Regions from separate parts of the Vibrio metoecus genome, predicted to be linked through region 2. Evidence: predicted binding sites of a transcription regulator. Region 2 holds the regulator's gene; each other region holds the start of a gene.

Region 1 (8,263 bases), on a different replicon from region 2:
TAACAAGTCACCGTCGCGGTTGCTGCATTGAAGTTTTCATACTCCAGCTCTCCAATTGGGCCACCATCAATGGTATACGCCCACTGTGCAGCAAACTTTTCGACATCAAAATGATTCGCACCGCGACCAATTTCCTCATCCGGAGTAAAAGCAATGGAAATATCGCCATGCGCAATAGAAGGATTCGCGAGCAACATTTCGATTGCGGTGATGATTTCGGCAATACCCGCTTTGTTATCGGCGCCCAGCAAGGTCGTACCATCGGTCGTGATCAAGTTATAGCCATGCAGTAAATGCAGATCGGGATATTGGATCGGCGAGAGCACTTCATCCCCTTTACCGAGGGCAATATCGCCGCCTTGATAATCTTCAACGATTTGTGGTTTCACATTTTTACCGCTGGCATCGGGTGCGGTATCCATATGCGCAATAAATCCAATCGCGGGTACTGGATAATTCACATTGGACTTGAGTTTGGCCATCACGTAGCCATGTTCGTCCAGTGATACATCACTCAAACCTAACCCCCAAAGCTCGTCATACAGTGCTTGTGCAAAGACTTTTTGCCCAGTGGAACTTGGGCAATGGTGATTCTTAGGTTTAGATTGGGTATCAAATGTGACATAGCGCATAAAGCGCCCAACAAGATTTTTCATATAGCAATACTCATCATTCAAATACGCAGCGCTGTTCAACAACGCTGAAAGGGTCATAAGCAGTGAATTGCATTCCATACTACGTATTCTTATTCGTGATGAGTTGTTACAAATCAGTTTTTCACCGATTAATCATAACGAGCTGTCATTCCTCATTTAAAAAGCGGCCACCGAGCACTACTGTGCATATTTTGTTACCTTTCTTTAGGCTTAGAGATGACAACAAAAAGCCTACCCGAGGGTAGGCTTAAGATATGCCAACACATTCAATTACGGCTAGCTACAACCGTGATGATAACGTGCTTAAAGAGCGATAAATAGCCCAGCTAAGCAAGCACTCATTAGGTTTGCTAATGTTCCCGCAATGACCGCTTTAATCCCAAGGTTGGCGACTTCTGAGCGGCGCTCAGGAGCGATCACACCAATCGAACCAAGTTGAATCGCGATCGATCCAATGTTGGCAAAACCACATAGGGCGAATGTGATGATCACTTGGCTATGTTCAGAAAGCAGAGCTTTATGCTCAACAAAGTCGATGAAAGCGACAAACTCATTCATTACGACTTTTTGACCAATGTATGAACCAGCCGCTAACACTTCATGGCTTGGAATGCCAATCACCCATGCCAGTGGAGCAAATAAGTAACCAAACAGTGCTTGTAGCGAAATGCCACTAAAACCAATCAAATCACCGAGATTTTCAAGGCCCGTATTCACCATCGCGATCACACTGACGAAAGCAATCAACATAGTACCGACGGCAACTGCCACTTTCATACCGTTCATCGCACCGCTGGCAAGAGCATCAATCAAGTTGCTTTCTTGCGCTTTATCCAATGCCACTTGGCTTTGATCAATCGGCGTACCACGTTCTGGTACAATAATTTTCGCCATCATCAAACTGCCAGGAGCCGCCATGAAACTTGCTGCGATCAAGTATTTCAGCTCAACGCCTAAACCGGCATAACCACCCAATACGGAACCAGCAACAGAAGCCATTCCCCCTGCCATTACTGCAAACAGTTCTGAACGAGTCATATTAGCGAGAAATGGACGAACCAAAAGTGGCGACTCACCTTGTGAAAGGAAGATGTTACCCGTAGCCACCAGAGATTCCGCTTTGCTCGTACCTAAAAAACGTTGAATTCCACCACCAATTAGGGCAATCACTTTTTGCATCACACCTAGATAGTACAAAGCAGAAATCAGCGCACTGAAGAAAATGATGATAGGCAGTACACGAATCGCAAAAATAAAGCCTGTATCTGCTAAATCGCCAAACAAGAAGCGAATCCCAATATCCGCAAAGCTCAGCAAGCCAGAAACACCATTACTTAAACTGCTCAGTGCCGCTTGTCCCCATGGGAAATAAAGCACTAATGCTGCGAAACCAATTTGCAACAATAAAGCGCGAGAAACCGTTTTCCAATTAATCGCGCTGCGGCTTTCAGAAAGCAGATACGCGCATAAGATCAGTACCGAAACACCGATGATTCCAAACAAAATCGCCATAATTTACCTAGAAAAATGTGAGTAAAAACAGGGTATCCCAATGGCTTGGTCAAGGTGTAGGCAGAGAGGGCTGCGAAAAGAGAGAATAAAAAATTCATTGCTCACTCGCCATCAACGTCAACAGACACAAGCTTTGGAATTAGCTGGTCCTGTCCTTGGGGTCATTCACATTTCCTTGTGACGGCTTGTACTGGCAGAGCAACCGGCTCTTAGCCGGGCGGAAAGTATAACGATAAAAAAATGAGTTTCATCACATTTTTTCACGCAAACGTTTATTTGTGGCATTTTTCCTTCAACACCACAACCAATGATGAATTCACAGTGCTGTGACTCTAGATCAACACAGGTCAATCATACGCCCACCTATTGAATGGAACGCATATCACAATGTTGCATTCTTTTATCGATTAGTCACAAAACAATCTGGCATAAGCGCAAAAATCGACCTAATTTAAATTGAATTGAATTGTATTTAACGAATAACCATTACTAACAACGTCAGTGTCAACGCCTCACGCGTTTCTTCGAAGCCGTGAGGCTTTTTTTCAGCTCCACTTCACTTTTTGCGCATTTTTCACACAAGAAAATACAACGCACCGCCCCTAAAGTTGGCCGATACCGTTATGATGAACAGAGCTCATCAATTGGAACCCACACTGGCGAAGGAGAGTACGATGCACAAGTTAACGATTGATCTTGTCTCGGATGTTGTCTGCCCTTGGTGTGTCATTGGCTACTTTAGGTTAAACCAAGCGCTATCCAGATTACCAAACATTGAAGCAACGCTCAGATGGCATCCCTACGAACTGAACCCGAGGTTGGCGAGCGGAGGGGAAAACCTGCGTGAGCATCTTGCGAAAAAATACGGTACGAATGTCGAAGCGAGTCAACAAGCCAGAAATACCTTAACGGAACTGGGTAAAGAGGTCGGTTTTGAATTCCACTTTTTTGACCAGATGCGGATTTACAATACGCGCAAAGCTCACCAATTACTCCTATGGGCCAATCAGCAAGACAAACAATTGCCACTAAAACTCGCTCTGTGGCGTGCTTATTTTCAGCAAGGAAAAGCGATTGATGAAGATGAGGTGTTGCTTGAGGTTGCCGAAACTGCCGGTTTGGAACGTACAGCCTGCCAACAAATTCTAAGTGATGAATCTTGGGCCAAAGCCGTTGCCAATACTGAGCAACAGTGGCTGCAAGCCAGCATTCACGCCGTACCCACATTAATTATTGAGCAGAAATATTTAATCTCTGGTGCACAAACCAGTGATATTTTGTTTGATGTGCTGCAGCGGCTTACCGCAAAAACGGAACATGGCCATTAGCGAATCTGACTAGCTTTAACGTGATTGACTAAACATTTATCCACAGAGAGAAATCGAGCCGCAAAGCGGCTCGATAAATTCATAGCAAAATGTTATTCAACCTAGTGAATTGGCGTTTCAGCTTTCACGTAGTATTGACCAAAATAGGCTTCAAGCACCTCAGGGGTCAGCTTCCCTTCCGCTTCCAACTGCTTGAGTTTTTCTGCAATCGCTTTTTGCTCTTCCAAACTGGGCAGTTTAGCTTCCGGCTCATCAGCCACCTGCTGAGACATCAACTCCAGTTCTTTTTCGAAATCGTTCATCACTCTTTACCTACTTGGTTTTTACTGGCCGGAAGTGTAACCAACTCCCGGCGAGGTTGCTAGAGTTTAAAGTTACCCACCATTTTGTCTAACCGCCCTGAAAGCTCACGCAAGGATTTACTTGCATCCGCCAGCTCTTGCGCCGTGCTAGTAGTGACTTCATTGATGGCGTTAATCTCTTCAATATTTTGGTTGATGGTGTGCACTACTGTCGATTGCTCTTCTGTTGCCGTCGCCACTTGGGTATTACGATCCGAAATATCATGAATGCGATCAGAAATACTCATCAGTACATTAACCGCCTCATCAGAAGAGGCCACTCCTTGATGAGTAATCGCTTTACCTGCATCCATTGCCGATACCGCATTCTTGGCATCTGTTTGCAACTGATTGATCATTTTCTGAATTTCTTCGGTCGATGCGGCGGTACGGCTTGCCAAATTGCGGACTTCATCTGCCACAACAGCAAAACCACGCCCTTGATCCCCAGCACGCGCCGCTTCAATCGCCGCATTCAGTGCCAACAAGTTGGTTTGCTCCGAAATGCCACGAATTGCATCCAAAATTGACCCAATCTCTTGCGTCGTTGAAGCCAATTGCTCCACCACTTTACCAGTGTTTTCTATATCCACGGCTAAGCGACTGATCGCATCTTTCGCCTTATTTACCACATTACGCCCTTGATCCGCATTGCCGGATGCTTGATTGGCCGTTTCTGCCGCCGTCGCCGCATTAGAAGCAATTTCACTGATGGTCGCGCCCATTTGGTTAATCGCCGTAACCACTTGAATGGTCTGATCACGCTGCTGTTGGCTATTATCATGGGTGACTAACGCCTTGCGTGATACCCCTTCTGCAGCGACTTGTAACTCGCGACTGGTTTGTGCCACATCTTTAATCGATTGATGGATCTTTTCAATAAAACCATTGAAGCCCTTTGAAAGCTGAGCAATTTCATCATTGCCTTTCACTTCAATGCGTTGTGATAAATCTCCATCACCTTTGCCTAAATCGGTAAAGCGTTTGGCAATTTGGTTAATCGGGGTTGCAATGCTGTTAGCAAGAAAGATCCCCATCACGATGAAAATACCCGCCACCACGAGAGTCGTCAGCATCATACGCTGCGCAACCGCATCCAATTCCGCAAAAACCTCATGCACAGGTACGGTACCAACTAAGAACCAATCCATGCTCTCAATGTAGAGGCTCGCGACCATTACCTCTTCGCCTTGATATTCAGCAGAAATCAAATTAAATCCATTTTTGTTGAGTAACGCACTTGCCGCAGAACCATAGATTTTCTGCAAATTGGATTTGACCTGCTCTTTTTGGCGATGAATTTGTACATCCCCTTGGGCATTGGTTAAAAACACAAAGCCCGTGTCCTCAATTTTAAAGCTGTTCAGTAGTCGCACCATATCATCCATGGATTTCGACATACCCGACATGGTGTCGCCATTCACCAACTGGTAGTTGGCAAACATTTTCACTTCCCCATTCGCTTCTTGAAACATGCTCACCATGGTCGGTTTACCTGAGTTGGTAAAACCAAAAAACCAACCATCTTGCTGCTGATTCAGTTGTCGCAAAAAGCCATTTTGGTTCCAGTAGTAGGCCGTTTTGCGGTTTGCCACGGAAGCATCATTCAGTTTGTATTGATCACGCAAATTATTCAGTTGCTTAATCAATAGGGCCTCTGTTGCAGGATCTCTCTCTGTACTTGAAATGGCTTGCTGAACAAACTCATTACTGGCAATTTGCTGTGCCGACGCCAACAGTTGAATAACCTGATGGTCAATATCCGTTTTAATTAAATTCAAAATATTGGGCAGTTCCAAATCGATCAAACGATGCTCTTGAACTTCTCGTGCCTGACGTTGTGCCATTACCCCAACAATCAGGGTGGATGCCAACACGGCAAAAGTGACGCCTAACACAACCTTTTGTTTGATACTCATTTGATGCAGCTTGAACATATTCTCCGCCTAATTATGGCTATCATCGAAACCTATGTATTATCGACTTAAGATCACGCCACTTAAGAAATTTCTTACAAAATCTCACATAAAACCAATCGCATCTCACATTTTAATGCAAATTGCATAACTGGCGCTTATAAATCACCACTTGAATACTCATTAACAGAGCTAAACCTTGCGCCTTTTCTGACCCACAATCTCTATATGGCTTCATCAGCATAGATCAACAATTCTCTTCCAGTAGGCCAAGATGATGAACAACCCGCCGGGACGTTACCAAGAGCCCAATCGACGCCCCAAACCTCCAACTGGATAATAATTAGCCATCCACACTCGGCTCATGCATTTTTTATGGAACTTTCTGCGAAATACGTAACACTAACCGCTGAGATATCAAGGAGTGGAAGAATTCATGTCGTTTCAACCTTTTCAAACGTTGCAGCACTATTTGAATCAACAAGTCATTGGTCAAACCGATTTCATTAACCAACTGCTCATCGCCCTACTTGCCGATGGACACATTCTGGTTGAAGGTCCTCCAGGGCTTGCGAAAACTCGTGCGGTCAAATCACTTGCCGAATGTATTGAAGGCGATTTCCACCGCATTCAATTTACGCCAGATTTGCTGCCAGCCGATCTTACTGGTACCGATGTGTTCCGTCCGGAAACCGGTGAATTTGTATTTCAATCCGGCCCGATTTTTAACTCGTTGGTGCTCGCGGATGAAATTAACCGCGCCCCAGCCAAAGTTCAGGCAGCCATGTTAGAAGCCATGGCAGAGAAACAGATCTCCGTGGGGCGAAAAACCTACCGCTTACCTGAGCTCTTTCTCGTAATGGCGACACAAAACCCTATTGAGCAAGAAGGAACTTATCCGCTCCCTGAAGCACAACTCGACCGATTTTTGCTGCATTTAGAAGTGAACTACCCAAATGCACAAGATGAGCTAGCCATTTTGCGCCTCAATCGCGGCGAAGCGAAAGGAGAGCAAACGGTAGAGAAACCGTTGATTACTCAGCAGCAAGTCTTTAAGGCTCGCCAAGAAGTACTGAATGTGCACATGGCTGAATCGATCGAAAGCTATCTTGTACGCTTAATTATGGCCACTCGTCAGCCAGCCAACTACGACCAGAAACTGGCACAATGGCTTGCGATGGGAGTTAGCCCGCGAGCGACCATTGCACTGGATCGCTGTGCGCGAGCCCACGCTTGGTTACACGGCAGAGACTTTGTTACGCCGGAGGATGTGCAAGTGATGGCATTTTCGGTGTTGCGCCACCGGCTACTACTGAGTTATCAGGCACAAGCGGAAGGGGTGCATCCGAATCAAGTCATCAACCATCTGTTGGCTTTAGTTGGCAGTGCGTAGCTTATGACAATGCCCCATTCGCTGCCCTTGCATGCTAACGGTGTCACTCTGTGTCTTGAAGAGTTGCTTGCCTATGAACAGCAAACTGTGCATTTTTTACCCCCAGCACGCCAAGTATGGGCACAACGCATCGGCCAGCATCAAAGTCGCCGTCTAGGACGCGGAATGGATTTCTCAGAGGTGCGCCAGTACCAAGCGGGAGATGATATTCGCTCGATTGACTGGCGAGTTACCGCGAGAACGGGCAAGCCACACACGAAGTTGTTCAGTGAAGAGCGAGAAAAAGTTGTCATACTTTATATCGACCTAAGCCAGTCGATGCAATTTGGTTCCAGTTTATTGCTCAAATCGGTTCAGGCGGCACATTTAGCCAGCTTGCTCAGTTGGCTTGCCGTGAAGCAACAAGACCGAGTCGGCGCTGTGATTGATTTGGGACATCGTCTGATTGAGATTAAACCGAGCAGCCGCCAACGTGGGGTCTTGCCTATTTTAGCGGCCTGCATTGATGCACAACATAAGTTGCATTCAGAGCACACACCAAGAAATCTGGCATTGCATGATGTATTGAGCACTCTCAATCGATTGTGTCCCAAAGGCAGTGAAGTGGTGTTGATCAGCGATTTTGTTGATTTAGATGCACAACAGCATGCACTTTCCCTACGTCAGTTGTGTCGGCACAACCGCGTACGCATGGTGCAAATTTACGATCCATTAGAGCAAGGAGACACCTCATTTCGTGGTATTGAGCAAGTACAAAATAACCAAGAGACGCGCTGGCTCAACTTTTCGATAAATAGTACGCGTGCAGGTATCAAAAAAGCCTTTGAAACTCAAAAAGAAAAACTAAAATCACTTTGTCTATTATTGGAAATGGACTACCGCTCAGTTTCAAGCGGAATACCTTTGCTGCAACAATTATCGGACCATAAGAAATGAAGGAATCGTCAATCACATCACTGGATCTCAACGCCCTGCATTTGCCAGAACTCCCAAACTGGTTTCCATTAGCTTGGGGATGGTGGGCAAGCATAGGCGGTACTCTCATCGTGATGCTCATCATCGGATTGGCAGTGCGTTGGCGTCGCCGTCGTCTCGCCCCTAAAAAATCCGCGTTACG
Region 2 (8,263 bases):
TGCTTATCGTTCAGTTCCGGGTAGAGAAGAGGCGGAGTTAGTCCTAGAAACGGAACTTACTCACTGGCCGCACACTCATTATCGAGTGCTTAAACGCGAGTTAGAAGGGATCCCGGTCTATTTAATAGACTGCCCAGCCTATTTTGATCGCCCGGCTCTGTATGCCGAGAATAACCAAGCGTATACCGATAATGGTGAACGATTTGGTTTTTTCTCCGCAGCGTGTTTGGACGTACTCCCTAAATTGGGGATTCAACCGGATATTATTCACGCCAATGACTGGCACACCGGCTTAGTTCCTTTTCTACTGAAAACGCGTTACCGCTATGACAGTTTTTTTGAACAAGTCAAAAGCGTGCTCACGGTGCATAACGCCATTTTCAAAGGGATTTTTTCTTACCACCAATTGGAAGTCATTCCAGAGCTTAATTTATCGGGTATGGAATTTCTGCAATATGGTCATGACCATGTCAGTATGTTGCGAGCCGGGATTGCCTTTGCCGATAAAATTAACGCAGTAAGTCCTAATTATGCTTCAGAGCTTTTAACGCCGCTCGGCGCGCATGGTTTAGTCGATGATTTTGTTCGTCGCGCTCGGGATTTGCACGGTATTGTGAATGGCTGTGATTACAGTGAGTGGAACCCACAAACGGATCACTATTTGCCAACCACTTACAGTGATGAACCACAATCGATGCGCAAGGGCAAGGCGTTGTGCAAAACCGCGTTGCAAGAAGAGTTACATTTGCCTGTTGCCAATGTTCCTATGTTTGGCATGGTTTGTCGTTTAACACACCAAAAAGGCTTTCATTACCTGTTACCTATTTTGGAGCAGTTCTTACGTAATGATGTCCAGGTGGTGATTGTCGGGACTGGTGAGCCAGAGGTCGCAGCGCGACTGAATAAAATTGCTCACTCTCATCGCAATAAGTTTGCTTTTGTCGAGACCTACAGTGAGCGTTTAGCCCACTGGGTTGAAGCTGGATCCGACTTCTTCTTAATGCCTTCCGAGTTTGAGGCATGTGGGTTGAACCAGATCTACAGCATGGCTTATGGCACCTTACCTATCGTAAGAGAAGTCGGCGGGTTGAAAGACACGGTGAACGATTACGATAAGTTTCCTGAGCGTGCGACGGGTTTTGGTTATCAAGAACCCACACCTGAAGCGTTGCTGATCACCATGCAGCGTGCCTTGCTGTTTTATCTCCAACAACCTGATGAGATGCTCAAAGTACAGCAACGTGCGATGCAGCAAAACTTCAGCTGGGAGGAGTCGGCACAGGAATACATGAAAATGTATCGTTTGGCGCGATTTGGTTAGAGGTAAATTTTAAAGCTAAGGCACCTTTAGGTGCCATTATTTTCTGCTCTGCTCAACAGTTTCTTACAACTGAAGTGATTTTCCACACACGGTTTATGGTAGTCTTGGCCTGCGTAATAACGAGGTGCCAATGTCTGCCATTGCTGAAAAAGTTCTGTTTCATAAAACCTACCTTCATCCTACCAGTCGCGAGTGGGTGGTTTTCGTACATGGCGCAGGAGGCAGCTCTTCAATTTGGTTTAAGCAGATCAAAGCCTATCGTCAGCATTTTAACTTGCTACTCATCGATTTGCGTGGTCATGGTAAATCAAACCAATTGCTCAGAGATTGGATAGCCAATCGCTATACTTTCAAAACGGTCACCCTTGATGTGCTGAGAGTATTGGATCATCTGAAAATCCAGTCAGCCCATTTTGTGGGAATGTCCCTCGGTACGATCATCGTCCGTAACCTTGCCGAGCTTGCGACACACCGTGTTAGTTCCATGGTGCTTGGTGGTGCGGTAACGCGGCTTAATGCGCGCTCACAACTGTTGGTTAGGCTAGGGCATTTGAGCAAACACCTCATCCCGTATATGTGGCTGTATCGGCTATTTGCTTACATAGTGATGCCGCAGCGCAGCCAAAAAGAGTCACGACATCTCTTTATCCGTGAAGCGCAAAAGCTGTGTCAAAAAGAGTTTAAGCGCTGGTTTACCTTAACGGCTGAAGTTAATCCCATGATGCGCTACTTCCGTGACCGTGAATTACCGATCCCCACTTTATATTTGATGGGTGAGAAGGATTACATGTTTATCCATCCGGTGAAGGAGATGGTTGCACTGCATGCGCAGAGTGAACTGTATGAAATTCCAAATTGTGGGCATGTATGTAATGTCGAGCAGCCTGAGCTGTTTAATCAGCGTTCTATCGAGTTTATCCAGCGCCAAATCCGTTAACACTTTTATTCATTACATTGGGTAAATCCACACTGCCAACAAACGCTAAACTGCCCTTCATGGCTTTCGCCGCATTGTGGGCATAACCAGCGAGATTGTTTCGGCGGATTAAGATACTCAGCGATGATTTGCTCGGCGGCGGTTTTCTGCTGAGGTTTCTTTAACCAAAGTGATGGTGCGCTGCTGGAATCCATCGGGAGCTCGCCACGCAGCGCAAACAGCATCTCTCCACGCAATTCACACGGGATCCCTTGTTGATGCAACAACTGCATCAAGATATGAGCCTCTAATGGATGATTTGCAGTATAAATTTTCATCATGGTTGATGGGGGTTCTAGCCCAAGCTCATTTCATCGGTGATGAAACAGGGCGCCGTTGAAGTTTATTCATGAACCATTTCACCACAACAGGAAATACACCCAACAACACAAAAGAGGCGAGCACTGGTGCAGAAACGATCTGGCTCAAGCTAGAGATTTCGGCTAGTTGAGTGCCGGCATTGAGATAAACTGCTGTGCCAGGCAACATCCCTAATTGGCTGACCCAATAGTAACGCCAAATGGAAATAGGCGTGAGACCCATGACCAAGTTAATCAAAAAGAAGGGGAAAATGGGAATTAAGCGTAGCGAGAGCAAATAAAAGGCTCCATCCCGTTCGACACCTTGGTTAATGGTTAACAGCTTATCGGCAAATTGAGCTTGAACCCAGTCGCGCAATAAAAAGCGGCTGCTGAGGAAAGCAAGAGTTGCCCCAATCGTACTCGCAAATGAGGCTAGCAGAAGGCTGAGCCAAAACCCAAACAGTGCTGCACCCAATAGGGTGACAACAGTGGCGCCTGGGACCGAAAAGGCAGTCAACAGGACATACAACACAAAATAGATAAGCGCAGCTTGTACAAGATGTGCATCAATGTAGTTTGCCAATTCGGCTTGCTTGGCTTTGGCCACATCTAACGTCAGATAATGGCTAAATTGTGTCACCAAGATCGCCGTTATCGCGATCAAAATAAGGGCAATAATGAGCTTTTTGTTCATGAGTGGTACCTAGTCAGCACTTTGATATTGAGGCTTTTGATAGCCATAAGTGGAATATCTTATCCCATTGGTAATGAAGGCAATGCATCAGGACTTGGGTATAAGTATATCGACTCAAAATAAATTCGCCCGATTGGTATGAACTAGGGCTATGAAGTAGAAGACAGGGGAAGCGCCGTATTTCTTTCAAAAAAATAACGCGCCCGTGTGGACGCGTTATCAGATTTTACTCAAAGTATTCATACAAACTTGGCGAGGAAAGACAAACTCAAAACGAGAAATCAAAGGTGTCTTAGTAGTTCGTCACGACGATTTTGTGGGATCACTGACCAATGTTTACCTTCGATTGCCCCCTCTAAAGCCCATAACAGCTCAAGACTAACCTCTGCCGAATGGGTACGTTGAATGGCTTTATACGCTTCAACAGAACCGAAAGAGTGTAGAGACTCAACGCTTTCGATACCGGCTTTTTTGAGCATTCTTTCCGTTGCTAAACGCAAGTTGGGAAGATCTTTCAAACGGTCAGGCTTCGCTTGTGCTTGTGTTTCACGTTCGGTCTTAGCGACCTCAAGCGCAATACGAGCTTCACTTAGGATAGAGGTTGGATTACTCCAACAATCATCAGGTAGAGCGTAGTACTTAGTGACGACGGGGAAACCACGCTTTTTGTAAACATAAGGTTCATAACCTTGCTGCTTGAACTTTTCGATTGTGGCATCGTCTGCACGGATGTGCAGAGTATCGTTAACCACAAGCGCAAACATAGTTTCGTCGACGAAAATACCAAAGCCACCAAACATTGAACGAGATTTCACACGTCCTAGCTGCTCAAAGAGCCGCATTGAATCTTTTAATACTGGTTTATCCATGCTGTTAGTCTCGGAGTATTGTTACATACGCCACCAAATCAGGTCCGAGAAAATTAGCAAAAGCATGCAACTGCCGTGTCAATGATGAGTCAACATAGTGTATGCATTTTTGCCATCGGTAACCCCGCTACCTACCTATGTTCTGGTTTAGGCCGGAGGCTTTGCGTCCCATTCTTTCAAATGGTTTGCCCTGTGCGTGACATTTTTCCTGATAAAAAATAACCAAACTTGGGTCATTCTCACATACTGATATTTCAATTGTGAGAATGAGCCATGTTAATAATACTCGCTCTACATTAGTTTTGTCATATTTATGTGACAAGCTTTCAAATATAGGCTCTGTGAATTGTCAAGAAAGTTAGGATTTTGTCAAGTCTTTCACAGTGTCGCGTTCGACGATCTCAGGATGCATCTCGAAAATTCGGCGCTCGTGTTCTTTATCTTTAATACGCTCTAACAGAATTTCGAACGCATTTTTACCCACACGACGCTTAGGTTGGTGCACTGTGGTCAGTGGTGGAGAGAAGTATTCGGCCAGTTCGATATTATCGTAACCAATCACGGATATTTCTTCAGGAACACGAATCCCTTTTTGTTGCAAACGGCTCATTAGACCTAATGCCATGGTGTCGTTGAAGCAGAATACGGCAGTTGGGCGCTTATCCATAGCAATGATTTTGTCGGCGGCAAGGACTGCGGTATCACACTCAAAATTACCTTCTAGAATCCAATCTTCATTCACGGGTAAGTGCGCTTCAGCCATCGCTCGGCGGAAACCTTGAATACGCTCTTGGCAAGCGGCTTTGACAAAATGACCACTTAAACAGGCAATATCGGTATGTCCACGATCCGTCAGATATTTGGTCGCGAGATAGCCACCTTCCTCTGAGTTATCGATGATTTTATCAGCGTGCGACGTTTCTGGGCCCCAATCCATGATTACTTTTGGAATGTCTTTGTGAGCGTCGAGCATTTCCTGCAGCTCTTGAGTCAGGTCAGAGCACATGACTAAAATGCCATCCACACGTTTTTCGGCCAGCATGCGAATATAATCACGCTGCTTTTCATAGATGCCGCCCGTGTTACACAGAATCAAAGTATAACCTTGACGGTAACAGTAGCTTTCCACACCATCGATCACTTCCGAGAAAAACAGGTTTGTTGATTGAGTCACTAGCATGCCAATGGTGCGTGTAGTGTTGCACTTCAAACTACGTGCGACCGCACTCGGTGCATAGTTGAGTTGCTTAACCGCTTCCATCACTTTCTCTTGGGTGGTTTCTGCCACAAAGCGAGTTTTATTGATAACGTGAGAAACGGTGGTGGTAGACACGCCTGCAAGGCGCGCCACATCTTTAATCGTAGCCATAGAGTGTTCCTGTCGATGACTGCTGATGCCAGCGAATGTTATTGGTTAATTAAATCAGCAGAAGTAAGGCGAGACTGAGCGAATCTTCACACTCTGTGCGGCGAGGAACTACATATACCGTACGTAAAGCGCTTCAATCATCATGCCTAAAGTAATAAAAATACAAAAACCGCCAAGAAACAGCGGTTTACATTTTTATTCGTTTTTATCGTTTGCGGGTGGATTTTAGACTGCAAATGTATCCGCCGCAACGAAATTCATTCATCAAACTTTAAGTTCTTTCACAATTGATTTGTTTATGCCCCTGGCTTTTTGCAATGGTAAAGTTAGGGGCATAAAAATAGACGTGTTGTTATTGAATGCGCTGACCTAGTTCATCGATGTAACGTTGATCTTGCTGTAAAAATGCCAACGTTAACCGAGCTGCCGCCGCGTAAAAACCAAACGCATCAAACTGAGTACAACGTTCAACAAAAAGGGGTAACCAACTCAATAAGTGTTGAGTAATGAAATCAGATTGTGTCTTGAGAGCTGAGTTAACCTCGGAGCCTTCTTTATTCGGGGTATTGCTGATAACAAGATGCGCAAGAAAGTCGAGTTGAATCGCGAGATGATCGGCGGGCTCATTAAGGTTCGGATCCACATTCACGTTATAGTGGCTGAGTAATTCACGCATGAGTTGTGCGGGCTTGCCATTGAGTAATCCTTTGTCTGTGTAGACAGATGCATAGGGTAACGCTGAGTCACGATCGGACTTTAAAAATAGATCGCAAAAATCAGCGGCAAGTTCCAACTGTGCATCTTGGCGATCTTGCAAGCGATTGAGTGCATCGATCAAACTTTTCACTTCCATCGCTAAGCTTTCCTCATCGGCAAGTGCGGTTAAGAAAGTACGGATTTCAACTGAGTGATAATGGGCGATATCTTGTTCAGTCAGTTCTTTAAAAAAGAGACTCGAAAGCCACCAATAAATTTCTGCGCGTTTTTCATTGAGGATATTCAGTTCTTGGATCATGTTTGCTCTCCCAATCGATTGACGCGTAGTCTAAACCATAAAAATGAACAGCAATCATGCAAAATATGACAGTTTGTGAAAAGAAAAGAATACGTTGTTAATCTGTTAAATAAAGCTTGCGTTGTATCAAGGAAAGGTGAGTTTTCTCACGATATTTCTCGAGTTATTAACAAATATGAATAGAATGAGTGAGCGATAAATCCCGTTATTTAAAATGGTGCACTATGAGTTATCACGTACTTGTGGTTGAAGATGACCTCGTCACCCGTAGTAAGTTAAGCGGTTACTTTCAAAATGAAGGTTACCAAGTAACAGAAGCGGAAAGTGGCGCACAAATGAGAGAAGCACTTGAGCTCAATGACATCGATTTAGTCTTGCTGGATATTAATTTGCCTGGTGAAGATGGACTGTTATTGACGCGAGAACTGCGTGGCCAGTCGGAGATTGGCATTATTTTAGTGACAGGACGCACAGACAGTATCGATAAAATTGTTGGCCTTGAAATGGGCGCCGACGATTATGTGACTAAACCCGTCGATTTGCGTGAGCTACAAGTTCGAGTGAAAAACTTGTTGTGGCGTATTTCGTTGGCTCGCCGCGATAAATACAGCGAGAAGGCAGACGATACGTTGGTTTACTTTGGTGAGTGGACATTCGATATACAGCGTCGTGCTTTGAGCCGAAATGGTGAGCCGGTGAAACTCACCAAAGCAGAATACGAGTTGTTAGTTGCACTTTCCTCTTATCCTAATCAAGTGCTGAGTCGTGAGCGTATTTTGAACATGATCAGTCATCGTGTGGATGCGCCAAACGATCGTACTATTGATGTGTTGATTCGACGTATGCGCGCCAAGATGGAAATGGATCCGAAGAACCCGCAAATTTTTGTCACCGTTCACGGTGAAGGGTATATGTTTGCAGGGGATTAAACTGATTTACACTCAATGTGTTTGCATTAGGCTCATCCCAAACATAAAAAACCGGCATATTGCCGGTTTTTTTATGTTTGTAACGACTTAGCGGAGGGGGAACGATTAGGGCGTTGTCGGAGCTTCTTCTACGACAGAGGGCGTTCCTACCTGTACCTGTTCACTGCCATCACCGGCAACAGTATCACGCAGTTTTTGCCACAATAGGCCTAAGGTTTCGTACCAATACTGTTCGGTTTGCTCAAGATAGCGCGATTTAGGAATGTATTTATCCCAAGGCTGAACAATATTGAGATGGCCTAAGTAGTTAGTTGGTGCTGGAATTGGCGTTAAACCTGCCGATTCAAATTCGCGCATCGCGCGCTTCATATGACTTGCTGAGGTGACGAGCACCATACGCTTTTGTTGCACGAAAGCGGCCGCTTGGCGTGCCTCTTCCCAAGTATCCTTGGCGGTTTCCAGCAAAATAATATCCGATTTAGGTACGCCTAACGCCAAAGCGACACGCGCCATCATCCGAGCGTGGCTAACTTCGCTGCCGCCAGCGTAACCGGAGAGGATAAGCTTAGAACCCGGATACATACGACTAATACGAATGCCTTCCGTTAAACGCATAAGTGCGGCACGAGTAAGCTCGGAGGTGGGGGGGATGTCATCATCAACCACATGGCCATTACCGAGCACCATCACGTAGTCAAGAGTACCTTCTACGGGTAAAAATGCCGTGTAAGTACGTTCAAGGGGCATCAACAAACGAGTCGCCACAGGTTGAAAGGAAACCAGAAATA
Region 3 (8,263 bases), 220 kb from region 2:
AAATCGAGAAAAACATCGGTGGTGATATGTTCCTCACTATGGCGCCTGAACACCCTTATGTGCAAGGTGGTATGGTTGCCTACAGTGGAATTTGGGGCGCTTACATTCCGGTGATTAACGAAGTGCGTGACACGCTCGATATTCTACATGTTCAACTCTACAACAATGGTGGTTTGCCTAATCCGTATACCCCGGGGGCTGCACCAGAAGGCTCCGTGGATATGATGGTCGCCCAATCAAAAATGTTGATTGAAGGCTTTACTTTAGCCAACGGGACACGCTTTGAACCATTGCGTGACGACCAAGTGGCCATTGGTTTGCCATCAGGTCCAAGTTCGGCAAATTCTGGGCAAGCACCAACTCAAAATATCCTTGATGCGCTAGATTGCTTAACCAAAGGAACCCGTTGCGGCACCATTAAACCGGCCTTTGCCTACCCTAATTATGCTGGGGTAATGACCTGGTCAATCAACTGGGATCAACATGACGGCTTTAATTTCTCCAAACCGGTTGGGGATAAACTTAGCCAGATGAATAATGCTCAGTAAATCCGTTAGTTGAGTTTCTATGTTCGCCATTTTCACCCCAGTTACGCTGGGGTGAATTTTTTATGGCACTTGTTTAGAGAGTTACCGATAAGTAAAGAGGTTGGTTGAAATCCGTGGAGGGTAAGTGAAGATAGCCCGCGATAGGTTTGACTCAACATCACATAAGCACGCTTTTCGTAGCACGTATATGATGCGGATCAATATCTCATACCTCAAAAGGGGTAGGATGATCGCATATTTATAAATGTGAAAGGATATGTCAGCGTATGTCGATCAAAAAAAGGTATGTTGCACTGCTTGTTGCCATTGGTGTGGCAATTGGCTGGGTCACTTTAGGTGGCAGTGCAGCTGTGATGCATTACACCTCAAACACAGAGTTTTGCCTCTCCTGCCACACTATGGAAACCCCTTATAAGGAGTATCAAGGTTCTGTTCACTTTTCCAATGCGAAAGGCATCCGTGCTGAGTGCGCTGATTGCCATATTCCTAGTGATCCGGTTGATTACCTCATCACAAAAGTGCGAGCTTCCAAAGATATCTACCATGAGTTTGTCACTGGTAAGATTGGCACGCCTGAGAAGTATGAGGCTCACCGCCAAGAGTTAGCCGAGACAGTATGGGAGCAAATGCGCGCCAATGATTCGGCAACGTGCCGCTCTTGCCATGATTTTGATGCGATGGAGCCATTTGAGCAGTCACCGGAGTCGGTGAAAATGCACGACTACGCCAAAGCCAACAATCAAACCTGTATCGATTGCCATAAAGGGGTTGCACACTTTGCGCCTGAAGCGGAGCTCGATAGCAAAGCCTTTGAAACCTTGATGGCCTTTACCGAAAAAACGGCCGCTGACGCGCAGCGAGTTTACCCCGTAACCGCGATTGCGATGGGTGAACTGGGTACGATTAACCCGACGACTGCTCTGGATGTTGTGAGTACCAAGGGCGATGAACGTACCGTGCAAATTAACGCTTACCAAATGAAAGGTGCCGAACAAGTTCTGTATATGGGCGAAGGGCAACGTGCGGTTGTGGCTACTTTAACTGAGCAAGGCCAACAAGCACTGCAAACGCAAAACTACAAGACAGATGCTTATGGTAACCAGTGGCGTGCAGTGAGTTTGACTGCGCAAATCACTTCCCCAGTGGTGGATAGCTTAGAACCGGTTTGGTCATACGCAGAACAACTCGATAACGTTTATTGTGCAACGTGCCATGCCAAGATCCCGTCTAATCACTTTACGGTGAATGCTTGGGGACCAGTGGCGAAAAGTATGGGAGAACGGACAGATATTTCTGCCGAGAACCTAGAAATTCTCACCAAGTTCTTCCAACACCACGCCAAAGATGTGGTTGGTCACTGAGTACAAGTAGAGGGATAACGTTATGACTAAAATCACCCGTCGTGGATTTTTAAAAGGCACTGGTATGGCTGCTGGTGCAATGGCTTTCACTTCATTCTCGCCACTCTCTGTTGCCAGTGATAATGCGCGTGGCAAAGGCGTGTTAACGGCTGGACGTATGGGGCCACTTCTCTGTGAAGTGCAAGATGGCAAAATGGTTGCGACCAAAAATGCGCTGGCGCAAACCGTACCGAACAGCTTGCAATCGACAGGCCCTGATCAGGTGTATACCCAAGCGCGGGTTAAATACCCTATGGTTCGCAAAGGCTTTTTAGCGAACCCTGCCGCGCCGAAAGGAGTACGTGGCAGTGATGAGTTTGTCCGCGTATCGTGGGATGACGCGTATCGCTTAATCCATGAGCAGCATATGCGCATTCGCAAAACCTATGGCGCTTCATCGGTATTTGCTGGCTCTTATGGCTGGCGCTCCAGTGGCGTGCTGCATAAAGCTCAAACTTTATTGCAACGCTATATGAGTATGGCGGGCGGCTATTCTGGCCACTTGGGCGATTACTCAACCGGCGCGGCGCAAATCATCATGCCGCACGTGGTTGGTTCGATTGAAGTGTATGAGCAGCAAACCACTTACCCCGTAGTGCTAGAGCACAGTGATGTGGTGGTACTGTGGGGGTTAAACCCGATCAACACGTTGAAAATTGCGTGGAGCTCGACCGATTGCGCAGGCCTTGAGTTCTTCCATCAACTGAAAAAATCCGGCAAAACCATTATCGGTATTGATCCGATCCGCTCTGAAACCATCGAGTTTTTCGGTGAGCAAGCCCAATGGATTGCCCCACACCCAATGACGGATGTGGCGATGATGATGGGCATCGCGCACTCGCTGATCAAACAAGGTAAGCACGATAAAGCCTTCTTGGACAAATACACCGTAGGCTACGATCGCTTTGAAGCGTATTTGCTGGGTAAAGAAGATGGCGTTGAAAAATCCGCGCAATGGGCAGAAGGCATTTGTGGCGTACCAGCCAAGCAACTAGAAACGCTGGCTGAGATTTTCAGCAATCATCGCACCATGCTAATGGCAGGCTGGGGTATGCAGCGTCAGCAATATGGTGAGCAGCGTCACTGGATGGTGGTCACCTTAGCCGCGATGTTGGGGCAAATTGGCTTGCCGGGCGGTGGTTTTGGTTTCTCCTACCATTACTCGAATGGCGGGAACCCAGCGCGTGACGCGGGTGTACTGCCTGCGATTTCGGCAGCTATCGGCGGTGGCTCTTCAGCGGGGAATGATTGGGCGATTTCAGGGGCGACGCAAAGTTTCCCGGTCGCGCGTATTGTTGAAGCGTTAGAGAATCCGGGCGCGACCTATCAACACAATGGTCACACGCTGACCTTCCCTGAGATCAAGATGATCTGGTGGGCGGGCGGTGCCAACTTTACCCACCATCAAGACACCAATCGTCTGATCAAAGCGTGGCAAAAGCCTGAGCTGATTGTGATTTCAGAGCCGTATTGGACAGCGGCGGCGAAGCATGCCGATATCGTACTGCCGATCACCACAACGTTTGAGCGTAATGACCTGACCATGACGGGTGACTACAGTAACCAACACTTGGTACCGATGAAACAGGTGGTGGAGCCACAAGGCGAAGCGCGTAACGACTTTGATGTGTTTGCCGATATGGCGGAAATGATCCGCCCCGGAGGCCGTGATGTGTTTACTGAAGGCAAAACCGAGATGGAGTGGTTGTACGGTTTCTACAAAACCGCGCAGAAAAGCGGCCGTGCAGCACGAGTGGCGATGCCAAACTTCAGTAAGTTCTGGGAAGATAACCAGCTGATTGAAATGAAGTGGAATGCGAAAAATGCTCAGTTTGTGCGTTACGCCGATTTTCGCGCGGATCCGATCCTCAATCCATTAGGCACACCGAGCGGCAAGATTGAGATTTACTCTAAGACTCTGGCGGGCTTTAATTTGCCTGATTGTCCAGCCCATCCAACGTGGTTGGCTCCCGACGAATTTACAGGTAATGCGAAGCAGGGCGAGTTGCAATTAATGACGGCGCACGCAGCGCACCGTTTGCACAGTCAATTCAACTACGCTCAATTGCGGGAAGAGTATGCGATTGCTAACCGTGAGCCGATCTGGATCCACCCAGAAGATGCGGCATCACGTGGCATTCAAACGGGCGATTTGGTTCGTGCCTATAACCAACGTGGCCAAGTGTTGGTCGGCGCTTTGGTGACGGATCGAATCAAACAAGGCTCAGTTTGTATTCACGAAGGCGGCTGGCCAGATCTGGATGCAAAAAGCGGCTTATGTAAGAACGGTGGAGCGAATGTGCTGACTTCAGACATTCCGACTTCACGTTTGGCCAACGGCTGTGCAGCGAACTCCTCGCTGGTGCGTATTGAAAAATACACCGGACCTGCGTTGGAGCTCACCGCATTCATGCCACCGAAAAATGGCTAACCGCGAAGAAAACGGTAATAGAAAGCCGAGGCAGATGCCTCGGCTTTTTTGTCTTAAGGAGGAATGTCGAATTACCGTTCAGTATGAAACTGCTCACACGCCATCATGGTGTTTTCAATCAAGCTTGCGACGGTCATAGGTCCGACACCGCCGGGTACTGGTGTGATAAAACTTGCACGCGTGCGGGCAACATCGTATTCCACATCGCCAACCAGCTTGCCAGTATCTAAGCGGTTAATGCCGACATCGACCACAATCGCGCCCTCTTTAATCCATGCACCCGGAATAAAATTAGGTTTACCCACCGCGACCACCAAGATATCTGCTTGGCGAACATGGCCTTCGAGGTCTTGAGTAAAGCGATGGCAAGTGGTGGTAGTGCAGCCTGCTAGTAGTAGCTCTAGCGTCATCGGACGACCGACAATGTTGGAGGCACCCACAATCACTGCGTGTTTACCACGCAGTGGAATGTTATAACGCTCAAGCAGAGTAATGATGCCTTTGGGCGTGCAAGAGCGCAGTTTAGGAATGCGCTGCGCCAAACGGCCGACGTTGTAAGGGTGGAAGCCATCCACATCTTTCTCTGGGTGAATGCTTTCCAACACTTTGGTGGTATCCATACCCGCAGGTAACGGCAGTTGTACCAAAATGCCATCGATTTGCGGATCGTTATTGAGTTCTTCAACCAGTGACAGCAAAGCTTCTTCGCTAGCGGTAGCGGGTAAATCGAAAGATTTGGAGACAAACCCGACTTCTTCACAGGCACGGCGTTTACTGCCGACATACACTTGTGAAGCAGGATCTTCGCCCACCAACACAACCGCTAGTCCTGGGGCTCGTAACCCAGCTTGAACACGAGCTTTAACACGGGCTGCTACTTCTGAGCGCACCGTTTGCGAAATCAGCGTTCCATCAATATTTTGAGCAGTCATGACTTTCCTTACAGGTTTGGAGCGAAAATTTTTGCGGGCATTGTTGCAGATATTTTTGATAACATCCACAGGCAAACGTTTGCTTTGTTCTGTTTTTCGGCAGTTGAGATGAGATCGGTAAAATATTGCTCATTCGAAACAGAAAGTTAGACAAAGGCGTTGATCTAGCCCGTTTAACTCGTATAATCCTCACCCTGTAGCGCGCCCTTAGCTCAGTTGGATAGAGCACGTGCCTTCTAAGCATGTGGTCACAGGTTCGAATCCTGTAGGGCGTGCCATTATTCTAAGCGCCAGCAAGTGAATTCTTGCTGGCGCTTTTTCATTTCTGCGGTTTTATTTTGCTAGTGTGAGCCACACTCTTGCGCATAACACCAAGAGTGGAATAGCAGGATGGTGACTATCCAATGTATTGAGAATAGACCGGATACAGCACAGAAGAATTGAGAAAACAAAGTAGCAGCCACTCCTCAATGGAGTGACTGCCGCTTGAATTAGAATTTTACTTGGTAGTTCAGGGTATAAGTACGACCGCGGCCTTTGTAGTCATATGCTGCAGCATCGTAGTGAGCTGAGTATTCAATCTGTGCACGTTGCCCCCAAATGGTGGTGTAGTCGTGGTCAAACAGGTTGAGCACACCAAAACCGAGACTGCCCACTGGCAATTGGTAGCTACCAACTAAGTCAAAGATGGTGTAACCATCCAGTTTATTCTGTTTGTCATCTTTGTAGTCAAACATGGTTTGGCTCTGTAATTTAACCGCCAGATCCGCGTCATACCAACCCGCCCAAGCACTGGCTTTTGATGTGCTGGCGTTATTAGCGGCCATATCTGCCCAGCCGTTATCACCTTTGACTTTCGAGACCACGTAGTGGCCTGACGCACCCAATTGAACGTTGGTGTGCACCCAGTAAGATGCCATAGCCTCAAGGCCATAAACGCGTTTCTTATCTGCCACTTCTTCAATCAATAAAGTTTTCTTGTTGTAAGAAACGGATTTATCCGAGGTGGAATAGTAGGCCGCGGTTTGCAGGTTGAAACTGTCTTTTTCTAAACGGTAGCCCAGCTCAAAGCTGTTGGTTTTAATGCCTGACATCTTAGAGCTATCGACATTGATACTGTCTTGCAACGTCCAGTGGCTGCCGAACAGTTTATAGTTGCCTTGACCATAGTATTTCGCAGGGTCAGCCAGATCGAAACCTTGTGAGAAGTTAGCCCACACTTGCGAGTGGTTATTGAGATGATAAAGCGTGCCTAAGTTGAACAGACCCACGTTGTAGTCAGTTTCGCCTCCCGGTACGGCATCGGCAGAAGTCCCTTTACCTTCTGCAATGTTTTTTTGCTGTTGGTTGCCCACGAAATCATCGATCTTATTGACCATATGTTGGTAACGGAAGCCACCTTCCACTGACCAGTCGTCAGTGATGTCGTAACCTGCTTGAACAAAGCCGGCGACCGAACCTACTTTAATTCCTGGGTAACGACCAATTTGTGCGTAAGTACGGTTGATGAGGTTTCCTGAATTATTGGCAATGGTTTTGTCATACAGGGCTTGGTTATTCTCCATCTGATCTTGGTAAGCATCAATCCCATACACCAGATTCAGTTTGTCAAAATTCTTTGCCAGAGCGGCCTTAAGTGAGATGACATCCGTGATCTGCTGGCTAGAGGACTGGTAGTAAGGGGTATAGGTTTGATCTTCTTTACGGTAGGAGGCTTCGGCAATCAGTTGGTGATTCAAGAATTCATCATTGACGTAAGACGCACTCAGCATCATACGTTCCGTGCCGTGTTCGCGGTCTGAGTCAAAGCCGTTTCTCACGTCCACAAACTTGTTATTAACGATGTACAGGCCGTAAGGGGAGTCTTGCTGGCTATCATAGTATTGCGCCAACAGGTTGAGTTTTTGGGTTTCAGAAATATTCACACCCACAGTCGTCATCAAATCAACGGTTTGGTTGAATTGCAGAGAGCCTTGTGAAATGTCGGGTGTGACGATATCGCCGTTGGCATCAAAGAAACCTTGGGTTTCGGTGTACACCACAGAAGCGCGGGCTTGAACTTTATCGTTGCCGCCTGAGATGGATTGGCCGACTTTGTAGTCAAAATCTTCGCTAGAATTAAAACCAGACGTTGCGCCGACGTAAGATTCAAATTCGAGCTCTTGGCTTGTCGCTTTCTTGGTGATGATGTTGATGACACCGCCCGATGCGCCCGCACCGTAGATAGACGTTGCACCAGAAAGCACTTCGATACGTTCAATGTTAAACGGGTCGATAGAGTCCATATGGCGACTGATTTGACGCGAAGATTCGAGGGATACGCCATCGATCATCACCAGCATTTTTCGTCCACGCAGATTTTGGCCGTAGTTGGTCCGTGCGCCTGAGCTGACATCCAGTGATGGAATGGCAGATGCGAGAATCTCGCCTAACGTTTTACCACCACGATATTCTTGCTCAATCTGCTCTGAATCGATGTACCAAACGGTTCCCGGGATATCACTGATCGCTTTCGGGGTGCGGCTTGAAACCACCACCATTTCGTCAAACAATGTCTGTTCTTCTGCTACAGCGGGCGTGGTAAAGATGACACTGGCTACGGCAATTGCTGCCGCAGACAGTGACAAAGACGTGGATGGTAGCAATTTTCCTTTTGTAGATTTCATTTTCTTCTCTATACGTAGGTAAAAATAAGCCCTTAGGCCACTTGGGTGTTCGGGGCTGATTGAAATGCCACTCACCTTTGGAGTGAGTGACAAAAAAGTGAGCTTAAGCGACCAATTTTTTCGCGATGGCGCTAGGCGATAGCCAATCAATCATTCCTTTGCCTGCATCAACATCGAAAATAGTTTGTCCCGCAAGGCGATTGATGATGCGTGCACTGCGCCAAGCCATAAGGCTAAGCTGCGGCTCGGCAATACCATGGCTATGCATCCCCGCATTCACGGCGAA

What was found. The regulator PurR, encoded in region 2, represses purine synthesis genes. The targets are predictions, from matches to a motif close to TNANGNAAACGTTTNCNTNA.
Region 1: the regulator PurR is predicted to act here: its motif matches at 2,429-2,448, upstream of EPB59_RS15660 (NupC/NupG family nucleoside CNT transporter).
Region 3: the regulator PurR is predicted to act here: its motif matches at 5,379-5,398, upstream of folD (bifunctional methylenetetrahydrofolate dehydrogenase/methenyltetrahydrofolate cyclohydrolase FolD).

The regions. Positions count from the first base shown of each region.
Region 1 covers NZ_CP035687.1:471,540-479,802, forward strand. The annotation lists gene pepT (peptidase T) at 1-656, opposite strand, end outside; gene EPB59_RS15660 (NupC/NupG family nucleoside CNT transporter) at 960-2,168, opposite strand; gene EPB59_RS15665 (DsbA family oxidoreductase) at 2,843-3,496, shown strand; gene EPB59_RS15670 (hypothetical protein) at 3,598-3,798, opposite strand; gene EPB59_RS15675 (methyl-accepting chemotaxis protein) at 3,858-5,774, opposite strand; gene EPB59_RS15680 (AAA family ATPase) at 6,190-7,146, shown strand; gene EPB59_RS15685 (DUF58 domain-containing protein) at 7,150-8,082, shown strand; gene EPB59_RS15690 (DUF4381 domain-containing protein) at 8,079-8,263, shown strand, end outside.
Region 2 covers NZ_CP035686.1:1,001,759-1,010,021, forward strand. The annotation lists gene glgA (glycogen synthase GlgA) at 1-1,321, shown strand, start outside; gene EPB59_RS04670 (alpha/beta fold hydrolase) at 1,452-2,258, shown strand; gene EPB59_RS04675 (DUF2007 domain-containing protein) at 2,264-2,575, opposite strand; gene EPB59_RS04680 (TVP38/TMEM64 family protein) at 2,604-3,293, opposite strand; gene EPB59_RS04685 (TfoX/Sxy family DNA transformation protein) at 3,575-4,162, opposite strand; cyclic di-GMP riboswitch class I at 4,277-4,362, opposite strand; gene purR (HTH-type transcriptional repressor PurR) at 4,521-5,531, opposite strand; gene torD (molecular chaperone TorD) at 5,884-6,546, opposite strand; gene torR (two-component system response regulator TorR) at 6,771-7,475, shown strand; gene elyC (envelope biogenesis factor ElyC) at 7,581-8,263, opposite strand, start outside.
Region 3 covers NZ_CP035686.1:783,991-792,253, forward strand. The annotation lists gene EPB59_RS03730 (Ig-like domain-containing protein) at 1-548, shown strand, start outside; gene EPB59_RS03735 (NapC/NirT family cytochrome c) at 815-1,909, shown strand; gene EPB59_RS03740 (molybdopterin guanine dinucleotide-containing S/N-oxide reductase) at 1,932-4,379, shown strand; gene folD (bifunctional methylenetetrahydrofolate dehydrogenase/methenyltetrahydrofolate cyclohydrolase FolD) at 4,451-5,311, opposite strand; tRNA gene EPB59_RS03750 (tRNA-Arg) at 5,513-5,589, shown strand; gene iutA (IutA-like xeno-aerobactin receptor) at 5,803-7,977, opposite strand; gene EPB59_RS03760 (lysine N(6)-hydroxylase/L-ornithine N(5)-oxygenase family protein) at 8,081-8,263, opposite strand, start outside.